DNA from 2 places in the Peribacillus sp. TH16 genome. Region 1 is predicted to be linked to the other one. Evidence: riboswitches for the same ligand, from Rfam matches in the RefSeq annotation. Region 1 holds a riboswitch; the other holds the start of a gene.
What was found. Region 1 has a riboswitch for thiamine pyrophosphate ahead of JFV29_RS21160 (ABC transporter substrate-binding protein). Riboswitches for the same ligand answer to the same signal wherever they lie in the genome.
Positions count from the first base shown of each region.

Region 2: another riboswitch for thiamine pyrophosphate. It lies ahead of thiC (phosphomethylpyrimidine synthase ThiC); the one in region 1 lies ahead of JFV29_RS21160 (ABC transporter substrate-binding protein).

Region 1 covers NZ_JAEKEM010000009.1:1,467,292-1,473,257, forward strand. Annotated here, with positions in the region: gene JFV29_RS21135 (NAD kinase) at 1-562, shown strand, start outside; gene JFV29_RS21140 (TatD family hydrolase) at 603-1,373, opposite strand; gene JFV29_RS21145 (ABC transporter ATP-binding protein) at 1,392-2,135, opposite strand; gene JFV29_RS21150 (ABC transporter permease) at 2,119-2,901, opposite strand; gene JFV29_RS21155 (thiamine-binding protein) at 2,898-3,182, opposite strand; gene JFV29_RS21160 (ABC transporter substrate-binding protein) at 3,194-4,198, opposite strand; TPP riboswitch at 4,330-4,439, opposite strand; gene JFV29_RS21165 (protein-glutamine gamma-glutamyltransferase) at 4,661-5,488, shown strand; gene rarD (EamA family transporter RarD) at 5,651-5,966, opposite strand, start outside.
Region 2 covers NZ_JAEKEM010000002.1:1,923,512-1,929,477, reverse strand. Annotated here, with positions in the region: gene JFV29_RS09325 (PdaC/SigV domain-containing protein) at 1-61, opposite strand, end outside; gene JFV29_RS09320 (histidine phosphatase family protein) at 164-700, shown strand; gene JFV29_RS09315 (HAD family hydrolase) at 881-1,669, shown strand; TPP riboswitch at 1,820-1,936, shown strand; gene thiC (phosphomethylpyrimidine synthase ThiC) at 2,070-3,851, shown strand; gene JFV29_RS09305 (hypothetical protein) at 3,874-4,044, shown strand; gene JFV29_RS09300 (spore coat protein) at 4,454-5,080, shown strand; gene JFV29_RS09295 (carboxymuconolactone decarboxylase family protein) at 5,214-5,579, opposite strand; gene JFV29_RS09290 (arylamine N-acetyltransferase family protein) at 5,886-5,966, shown strand, end outside.

The DNA.
Region 1 (5,966 bases):
GTATTGTGATTTCCACCTAGAAGATACAAACAAAATGATTGATGCCATGACTAGAGAGCAAATCGAGGTGCGCAAATACCCAACTATTGATATTCAACTAGATGACCAACCTTCCTTTTATGCCCTCAACGAACTCAGTATCCGCACTTCTATCATCAAAACGTTCATCATGGATATTTTCATTGATCAAATCCATTTTGAAACCTTCCGTGGGGACGGAATCATTATAGCGACACCGACCGGAAGCACAGCCTATAATAAATCGGTCAATGGGGCCGTTGTGGACCCGCTTCTCCCATGCTTTCAGGTAAGCGAGCTCGCTTCAATCAATAACAATACCTATCGGACCTTGGGTTCTTCATTCATCCTAAGCGGCGATAAAACATTGACTGTTCACCTTGAACAAAACGGGCCAAGCTATCCAATCATTGGCTTGGACAATGAGGCCTTGAGCATTAGTTATGTCGAAAAGGTCAAGATCCGATTAAGCGGTAAAGTCATCAAAACCGTTAAGCTGAAAGACAACTCCTTTTGGGAAAAAGTAAAACGGACCTTTTTATAAAACTTCTAAAAAGGGACCAGATATAATATCTGGTCCCTTTTTATATATGATAAAAATCTTTGGTATTTTGATAAAGGGTTTCATATACAATCTCAATTGGTAAGTTTTTAATTGAAGCAATTTGACGTGCACTGTCATGCATCATGCCCGGATGGGTCCATTCCCTTTTGAAAACCCCTTCAAACGGCCATGGGCCATCCGTTTCAAGCATCATCAGCTTAAGCGGATAAACCGAAACTAACTCCTGTATTTCTTCTTCGTAACAAACATCAGGTGTGATGGAAATGTGGTACCCGTTTTTGACCATTCTTTCTACTGTTTGGATATCCCCTTTAAACCAATGAAAATGGGCCTTTGTAATTTGATTTTTCTCTAATAGGTCGCAAACAACAGGCGCATCATCATAGACCGCATGAAGAATAACTGGTTTTTCAAACTCTTTCGCAAAAGCAAGGAACCTATCAAGTATCTCTATGTACTCTGATGTATCTATACTGGGATTTTCTTGCCTTAAGTAATATGGCAGCCCTACCTCACCTACAGCAAACATATTGTGCCTATGTCCCCGCATCCAACTCAATAAATCATTCACTTCTTCTTCACTTGGGAGGGACTGCTCAGGATGAAAACCAAAGGCAGGCTTAATACGTGAATCTTTGATGGAAAGCTGATAATTTTTTATGGACGAGGTCAAATTCATGGAAACAGTTAGCAAGGATTCCACTTGTGCCTTTTCCATATCAGTGAGAATCTGCTTCTGCTTACTTTCATCATACCTATCCAAATGGATATGGCTGTCGATGATTTTCATTTTATATTCCCTCCTAACTTAAGTAGTAAAAGTTGGCTTTAGTGCGGCATATAATTCTCTCTTCAAATTGAAAAATTCATCACTAAGAAGCTGTTCCTCACTTCTTGGCCTTGGAAATGGAACTACAACTTCTTTGATGACAGTTGCTGGTTTTGCTGATAACACGTATATTCTATCGGAAAGGAAAACCGCTTCATCAATGCTATGCGTAACAAAAAGCACCGACCTCCGATTTTCTTCCCAAACAGACATCAGCCATTTTTGCATTTGCAATCTTGTCAGTTCATCCAAGGCAGAAAAGGGTTCGTCCAGGCACATCAATTCCTGTGGACTTAAAATACTTCGAATAAACGCAGCTCTTTGCTTCATGCCGCCAGATAATTCGTGCGGATATGCTTTCTCGTACTCTTCTAATCCGGCTTTCATCAATAGAGCTTTTGCCATTTCTTTATCTTTAACCCCCGAAAGCTCGCTTCCTAGCAAAACATTTTCTAATACCGTTCTCCAAGGTAAAAGGGATGGCTGCTGAGGCATATAGCTTATATGACCCTTTAAGCCATTTATTTTTTTACTGTCCAGTGAAATGATGCCATGATGCGGCTTCAAAATGCCCCCGATTAGGTGAAACAATGTACTTTTCCCACTGCCAGATGGCCCAAGGATGGTTACAAACTCTCCATCATCCACATAGAAATTTATATTCTCTAAAATATTCTGTTTACCATCGAAAGAATAGGAGACATCTTTAATTTGCAGCTTCATCCTTTTCACCCTCCTTTCTCTTCCATGAAACAAAGTATCTTTCAAGTATGGTAATGATTCCAAAAAAGAGAAGACTCAGTCCCATAATGATAAAAATGGAAACAAACACCCGATCTGTCCTAAATGAAGAGGATGCGAGCGTCATATAAACACCTATCCCCGATTTAGCCCCAAGCCACTCCGAAATAACCGCCCCCATTACACTGTAAGTGGCCGAAATTTTCAGTCCGGAGAAAATGAACGGAATCGAGTGAGGAAGTTCTAGCTTCCAAAATAGTTGCATTTTCCCTGCTCCCATCATCTTGAAATAATGCTTAAGTTCATAAGGAGTCTGGCGAAAACCGTCCAATGAAGCAACAGCGAGAGGGAAAAAACATACGAGAGAAATCACAATCAGCTTCGGCAGCATACCAAAGCCAAACCAGATGACTAGAAGCGGCGCCAAAACGATGATAGGAATATTTTGTGATAGAATGAGAAGCGGATAAACCGCATCTTTTACACCAGGAAAAAGGTGTAAGAGAGCAGCAATTACTAAGCCAATACAGCTTCCAATAAAAAAACCAGATAATGCAAGGTTAGTAGTTGATATAAGGTGTCCAAAAAGGCTATGAAACGACTCTATTCCCTCGATAAAAATGGCTGATGGAGCAGGAAGTAGCCATTTTTCAACCTTTAATAAGCCTGTTGCTAACTCCCACACTATTAGCAACAATAATAAAAGAAAGAAGGGAGCCCCCTTCTTCCAAATCTTTCTTCCGCTCATGGCCGATATTTCTCCGTTAACGTATCCATCGTGATTCCGCTAGGCTGGTACAATATTTTCACTTGGGAAATGACATTCGGCGAACCTATTTCAATCATTCTCACATTCATTTTTTCTATAACGGCCAGAAGCTCAGAAAGCTCACCTTCCATTGTTGTTTCAAGCGGGTGCACCTCGTACTTGACACCTGATTCATCGATGATTTTGATCGCTTCATCGACTAAGGGGATGACATTTTCCCCTTTAGGAATAATTTGTATACTAATTAATGAGTTTGCCATTGTAGTTCCTCCTATTGTGGTAAAAATTCATTGGTAAATGCTTTCTCAGGATCGAAATCACCTTCAAGAAGATTATTTTCAGTCATCCACTCACTATAATTCTTCCAAATTTCAAGCTTTTGTTCACCCCATCTAGGAGCATCATCCTGATACTTAGATGCAAGCCACTTCTGGCTTTTCTTCACTAGCTTTTTATCTAGATCTGGTGCAGCCTTGATTAAAATGTCTGCCGCATCATCAGGATTCTTAATCGCAAACTGGTACCCTTTCGAAGTTGCCTCTACGAACGCTTTAACAGTATCTGGATCCTCTTTAATCATCTTTTCATTTGTGGTCAAAACAGGCGTATAGTAATCGAGCTTATCTGAGTAATCAGTTAAGTAAACCATATTCAGCTTTTCATTTCGCAATTCAGCCTCAATACCTGTCCATCCATAATAAATCCAAGCGAAATCAATATCTCTTTTCACTGAAGTGAAAAAATCCGAGTCGCCTGTATTTACTATTTCCACTTTATTTACATCCGCATTATCTTTTGTCATGAGAGATTCGATGATAGCCTTTTCAACTGGAGACCCCCAGCCACCATACGTTTTCCCTTCAAAATCCTTAGGTGTTTTAATATTTTTAGCCACAGGAGAAGCGAATCCTGAGGTATTATGCTGGATGACAGCCGCTAACGAAACAATCGGCACGCCTTGCACGCGAGCCTGTGTAATGCCCTCCTGGTAGCTCACGCCAAATTCTGATTTCCCTGAAGCCACAAGCTTATCAGCTCCTGCCTCACCTGGCATGATAATTTCTACATCCAGGCCTTGTTCTTTAAAATACCCTTTTTCCTTCGCTACATACAATCCTGTATGGTTTGTATTCGGTGTCCAATCGAGAACAACCGAAACCTTTTTTAATTCTTTATTGTCTTCATTTTTACCTGCTTCTTCCTTTTCAGTAGTGCCGCCAGCACCACATCCAGCTAAAAGGAATAACAAAGTTATCAGTGGCAATAATTTATTCACTATTTTTCCTCCTACACATTATATAAGGTCCATATGCCGAAACTTTATTGGGTGCCAGTCCCCATCCAAATAATAGATTAAAAAACAAAAACGCCCGAGGATGAATTCGGACGTTAACATACAAAACAGAAAGTCAGTCATGATATGTTCCCTCCGCTGGCATCATCCAGATCAGGTTCAAAGAGTCAGCATCTTAAGGACGCAATCTCAGCCAGCAATACCGGCTCCCCTACATTTCTTGCACATATGAACTTTTCTCTCTCATTATATCAATTCATACAGAAAAGGGAATACTAATTTGCTTCTTCTAACGATGGGCCATTCTGATCATCCTCAGTAATAGGAATAAAATTTGATCAGTATTGTTCAGCAACTCATATAATAATTATTATTACACTGTAGATAGTTCTTGAACTACTTGAATTAATCATTTAATTTTGTGACCAAGAGGTGGATATGATTATGATAAAAATTAATCAAAAATGGTTAGATGTCAGTCAAATCCAACCAGGTATAATATCTGAAAAAGCATTAGAAATTCTCCAATTAATGTGGAAATATCCGAATATTTTTGTATATAAGACAATGGAAGATCTTAAATTCGATATAGAGATGAGGCTGCAAGTCAATAAAGCTGCTGTTTCGTTAGATAAGAGTAATCCTGAATTTACAATACTCGAGGATTCTGTATGCAATGAACAATATTGGCGACTTACAAAAGATGGAGCATTTGAGCTTAAACCAAGCGTACCCCCTCATCTGGCACTTGAGGATATTTTCATAAACGGAAGTCTTTACGCTTTCGAATGCGGGACAGCGATTGTCATTGTTTTTTTAAAAGCTGTTTTAGATACGGTTGGTCCTAAGAATTTTGACCGTCTTTTTTCAGGCCTTACTCTTTATGACTGGCACTATCCGCAGAATTTGATTCTTCGAGTTCATGAAGGGACGGATTATGTACCAGGCGACTGTGTTTACTTCAAAAACCCAGATTACGACCCGAGCACTCCAGAATGGCAAGGGGAAAATGCGATATTCCTTGGAGAAAACCTCTTTTATGGCCATGGGATTGGGATTACCAATCAACAAGGAATCATCGATGAATTAAATAGCAATAGAAAGTGGAATGCCATCATATCAGCGTTCCTAACAAAGCATATTGTAAGCATAAATAGTTCCCACTATAGTCAATTCAAGCCAAATATCCCCCGTAATAACTCCGTGTCGCTTCATGACTGCCTATCCAATATAATTGTTTCTGAAATAGGCTCGAGAACTTTTCTAGCGTAGGATTAACCGTTTCTCTTATTAAAGATATAGATTTTGAATCACTTTTCGTTTATTTTAATAGCTTGTGAAACTCGACACTGACTAACAATTTTTTTCAGAGTGACGTGTATCACTATAAAAAAAACGCTTGGGAAATGGATTTCCTCAAGCGTTTTTTTCTTTTTATGCACCAAAGTTTCTTTTTTCTTTAAACCTACGTGTCCCTGCCTTCCCCCATTTTGTAATGGAAAGCGTATAAACCACCAAGGCAGACCAAATGAATAAAAAGGCTAAAAGATGTGCTTTTGTAAAACTTTCATGATAGACAAATACCCCGATTAACAAGGTTAAGGTTGGAGCAATATACTGAAAAATGCCAAGCATCGATAACGGTATCTTTTCTGCCCCTTTTGCAAAATATAATAGCGGTAGAGCCGTGGCAATCCCACCGCCAACTAACAGCAAGCTTGTGCTCCCTGAGGTTAAAAATTGTGATTCG
Region 2 (5,966 bases), on a different contig from region 1:
AGATGCATGTAAAAGTTAATGCGACAGCAAGGACAATCTTAGTGAAATTCTTGAATAGCATTCAATTACCACCTTTGTATAATTTTTACATTATCTATTATATAAGTAGGTGGATCAATTAGAAAGTGAATTTTTTATTTCAAAAGTTAAAGAGGAGAAAAAAATGAAAATTGGTTTAGTACGACACTTTAAGGTGGCACATGAATTCCCAACTGGAAAATATGTGACGGCGGATGATATGAATCAATGGTTTAAGGATTATGATGCAGCAGATATTATTTATGGGACAACTTTATTGGACGATGTGGAATGGAAGAGATGTTATTGCAGCGATATGTCGAGAGCAGTGAAGACGGCTGAGCATATCTATCCTGGTGAGGTTAATCAGATGGAGGAACTTCGGGAAATACCATCTCCACCTCTTAACGGGAAGGTGAAGCTGCCATTCATACTTTGGGCCATTTGGATTCGCTGTTGCTCGGTAGTTAACAAGCAGACGAGAGCGGAGATTAAGATTGCTGAGAAACGGATCAATAAAGTATTGGACGAGCTTCTCGCAAAAGGAGAGCAGGATGTTTTGATTGTGAGTCATGCTGCTCTCATGGTATATATGAGGAAAGAGCTGATCCGACGGGGATTCGCAGGTCCAAAGTTTAAGATTGCTAGTAATGGAAAGTTGTATGTGTTCGAAAGAAAATAAGGAAAAACTCGCATGTGAACTTTTTTAAGTTTTCATGAGCAAATAGGGTAAGCCTTTTGATATTTCAAAGAAAGATGAAGGCATTTTACCGATAGTTATTCTTTTTCTAATGGTTGTGGTTTATTATTGTAATAGTGTAATTTTTTCGAATTCAATGGTAGGGAAAAGAGGGTGAGCATTTTGGTAAAGGCAGTTTTTTTTGATTTAGATGATACGTTACTTTGGGATCAGAAGAGTGTGAAAGAGGCTTTTATAGCGACATGCGAATTGGCAAAGGCGAAATATGATTTGAATGTTGACGAGTTTGAGGAAGCGGTACGGAAAGAAGCACGTGAGCTTTATTCTTCTTATGATACATATGAATTTACGCAAATGATCGGTATCAACCCGTTTGAAGGACTTTGGGGTAATTTTCAAGATGATCATGATGAATTCCGTAAGATGGCCGAGATTGTACCAGCTTATCGGAAAGAGGCATGGACAAGAGGCTTGAAGGCATTAGGGATAGATGACCCGGCATTTGGTCTTGAGCTAGCAGAACGTTTCCCTGCTGAGAGACGGAAAAAACCATTTATTTATGAAGAAACATTCCAGGTGTTAGATGAGTTAAAAGGGAAGTACAAATTGTTATTGCTGACGAATGGTTCGCCTGAGCTTCAAAATACGAAGCTTGAAATCACGCCTGAGTTAGTTCCTTATTTCGATCAAATCGTTATTTCCGGCGCGTTTGGACGTGGGAAACCGGATGCTTCTATTTTCGAGCATGCATTAGAAATCATGGAGCTTGATAAGCATGAAGTATTAATGGTCGGCGACAATTTAATGACGGATATCCTTGGTGCATCACGTGCAGGCATTAAATCGGTTTGGATAAACCGTCATGATAAGGAACGGAATGAAGTCATCCCTAATTATGAAATTACGCATTTAGAGGAGCTTTTTCCTATCCTTGAGAGTCTAAATAAATAACGGATATATCCCCTTCAAGTAGTAAGTTCAAAAAAACTTAACTTGGAGGGGATTTTATTTAATTCAAAACATGGCATTAAAATAATAGGTCTTTGAATTTATTTACAAACCAAAATGGATGGTATATAGTTACCATGTAATAATTAATATTATTCAGACTAGGGGTGTCCAATAAAAGTTGGGCTGAGAGAGAAGCGCGTTAAAGCTTCTTAACCCTCAGGACCTGATCTGGTTCATACCAGCGTGGGGAAGTTAGAATCTACTATTCAATGACATGTAATTTGGTCATTTCTGTAGTCATACTAACTTTAGCCGGGTCTTAAATATGAGACCTGGCTTTTTCGTGCGAAAATGGATTGGATTTTGTCCTTTTTAATCTAACTTAAAAAGGAGAAATGAAATCATGAGTAATTCAGTAAATGACATGAACGTTTCAATTATGTCCAATTTTGCAGGAAGTAAAAAAGTTTATGTAGAGGGGTCTAGACCTGATATAAAAGTTCCTATGCGTGAAATTAAACTAAGTCCCACAACAGGAGCATTTGGTGAAGAGGAAAATTTACCTCTACGCGTATATGATACTAGCGGTTTCTATACGGATTCTGAGTATTCTATTGATATTCGTAAAGGTCTTGACCCTATTAGACGCAACTGGGTTCTTGAACGGGAAGACGTTGAAGAGTATGTGGGGCGTAAAATAAAACCAGAAGATAATGGGTATAAAAAAGTTGAGTCTCATTCCAAAGCAGAAGTTTTTCCGGGATTGATAAGAAATCCTTTGCGTGCAAAGAAGGGGAGAAACATAACCCAACTCCATTATGCTCGTAAAGGTATCATTACCCCAGAAATGGAGTTTATTTCGATTAGAGAAAGTGTTTCCGCTGAGTTTGTACGAGATGAAGTAGCTAGCGGGCGGGCCATTATACCGGCTAATATTAACCATCCTGAAAGTGAGCCGATGATTATCGGACGTAATTTTCATGTGAAAATAAATGCGAATATTGGGAATTCAGCGGTTAGTTCATCCATCGAAAATGAAGTAGAAAAAATGACTTGGGCCACTCGCTGGGGAGCCGATAACATCATGGATCTCTCTACCGGAAAAAATATACACACAACCCGTGAATGGATTATTAGAAATTCGCCTGTACCTGTTGGAACAGTACCGATTTATCAAGCGCTTGAAAAAGTAGATGGAGTCGCTGAAAATTTAACATGGGAGGTTTTTCGGGATACTTTAATTGAGCAGGCTGAGCAAGGTGTTGATTACTTTACCATACATGCTGGTGTGCTTCTGCGATATATCCCATTAACAGCAAAGCGGATGACGGGAATTGTTTCCCGTGGGGGTTCTATTATGGCTCAATGGTGTCTGGCTCATCATGAAGAAAGCTTCCTCTATACTCATTTTGAAGAAATCTGTGAAATCATGAAAGCATATGATGTATCTTTCTCATTAGGAGATGGACTTCGTCCTGGATCTATTGCAGATGCAAACGACGAGGCGCAATTTGCGGAATTGGAAACATTGGGTGAACTAACAAAGATTGCTTGGAAACATGATGTACAAGTTATGGTTGAGGGGCCCGGTCACGTTCCAATGCATTTAATTAAAGAAAATATGGATAAGCAACTGGAAGTTTGTCAAGAAGCCCCATTCTATACATTGGGACCCCTAACAACTGATATAGCTCCTGGCTACGATCATATTACTTCTGCGATTGGGGCTGCCATGATTGGCTGGTTTGGAACTGCGATGCTTTGTTATGTGACACCGAAAGAGCACCTTGGTCTTCCAAATAAAGAGGATGTTCGAATAGGGGTTATTACGTATAAAATTGCAGCCCATGCCGCTGACCTAGCAAAAGGCCATCCAAATGCTCAAAAACGAGATGATGCCCTTTCAAAAGCAAGATTCGAATTTCGTTGGAGAGATCAGTTTAATCTATCGCTCGATCCTGAAAGAGCCGTTGAATATCACGATGAAACTCTGCCTGCTGAGGGTGCCAAAACAGCTCACTTTTGTTCAATGTGCGGTCCTAAATTCTGCAGCATGAGAATCTCACAAGATATTCGTGATTTAGCTAAAGAAAAAGGGCTTGGTTTTGAGTCTGTAATTGATGAAGGCTTGAAAGAAAAAGCGAATGAATTTAGAAACACAGACGGAAAAATCTATCAATAATATGGACGAAAAGGAGAATTCGATGAATCGAGTAATCCAGATTAAAGTTGAAATAAAACAGTTGGAAAATCAGCTGGATCAGCTTAAAAAAGAGCTGAGTATTTTTCGGGAAAATTGTAATCATGAATTTGTAAAAAATGATTATTTACAAGAATGCACAAAGTGCCACTTAATTGAGAGTCTGCAATGGTAGGGATTTCTCGATTAAATAACTTTGGATTCTTGGTATTCTAGTAAGTAGAAAAATTGCAAATCAATAAGACTTTAATGCTCCTTGGGATTATTCAGTTTTATAAGTATTAAGGAGAAAAAGGACTAACCATCCTTTTTCCTTATTTTTCATAAGCACCGAATCAGACTTTGAGAAAGTTCCATAGATACCCTCGGCATTACCTTTCTCTTTTATAAGTATAAGTTACCCCAGGTATTTTTCTTTATCCTATATGTCCCTCATTTCTTCGGATCATGTTAGTCATAAAAACCAGTGTATAAAGGAACGTGGCTTTATTAGGTTTTCATGGGAGGGTTTTGCACGGATATTCTTGTTTTGTTTTAACATACTAAGCTTGTCCACATCATAAAACAAGGAGGGAATTTACATGATGCAAAATCAACAAGGTCAAACACACGAGAATATGCAAACAGGTGCTATACCCCCACAAATGAATCACGGTGGTCACGAAGTATTCGATGTACATGAAGTGTTGTCGGGAACGATTGGTACTTTAAACACTTATATGCTTTTGCGTCAGCATGTACAGGATCAGGAATTACTGGACATTCTGGATCGTCAATATCAGTTCATCCAAGATGAATATAACCTTTCATTAGAGTGCTTTCAATCTGGCCAGGACCCATCCAAACGAACACAGAGTTACAACATGAATCAAGGTAACGATTTTATATATGGATTGACACCAACTCAGCCAAAGAAACCTTTGCAATCCGTATCGGAAATTACGGATGAATGCATTTCAGGCTTGATGCTTGGGGCAGTGAAGTCTGCTGCTTCTTTAAAAGCAATGTCTGCACTTGAAATTACAAACCCAGTTGTGCGTCGCGTATTTGCAGCTTCTGTTCCGAACTGCATTGAAATGGCATATGAGATTTCGATATATCAAAACAAACATCATTACTACCAAGTTCCACAGCTTGCACAGCAGGATATGCAACAAATGTTGAATTCATATTCACCCGCACAAGGAAATAACAACGTAAGCATTAATTAAAAAACAAACAAAATCTAAAAAAACTAGCAAATTTATTCCGACCAGTTAGATAACTATAGCAATTTATTAAGGGATAGGACTAAGCACCGTAAGTCCTATCCCTTCAATAATATTAACCAGTGTTGTTTCCTTATTATTGTTTCATCTGATTTATTTCCTTAACACAATTTTGGACAAGAGTTACAGCCTGGCTCATAGTTGCTCCTCCACCAAATGCTGCCGTCACTCCGATTGCTTCCAGGATTTCTTGTTCTGAACACCCTTGATCAAGGCATCCTTTAGTATGGTAGATAATACAGTATTCATCTTGAGAATATAAGCTTATGCCTAAAGCGATAAGCTGTTTCTCTTTCTTAGATAATAGACCTTCTTTAAAGCATTCTTCCGTAAAGGAATTGAATTTCTCAGCGAGCTCAGGCATTTTATCCGTAAAAATACCAATACCAGCTTTATAATCGTGAAGAGTAATTTCTGTAGTGTTTTTTGCTTCAAATTCCATATCCCATTCAACTCCATCCATAATAATCTTTCATCAAAAATTAGTATGAACTAAACAAGAAATGATTAATCAAAAACGATGGAGTTATTGTGAATGAATAGCCCGTTAGATCACGTGTAGATGCACTAATACATATACATAAGGATATTCTGTTGCATCGCCACATACAGCTCATTTGTATAGAGCATCCATAGACCGCAAGGCACTCCAGAATAGTTGAAGACTAAAATATGGACAAAGTATAATGAAATATGTAAAGAGTTAAGATACCTTTTTGCAGTGTCTAACTTAAGGGGGGAAATCGTAATGAATGAACTGAACGCATTATTCCGAAAAAGAATAGGGCTGCTGGAACATGAAAAAGTGACTTTTGAAAAATTAGATGAA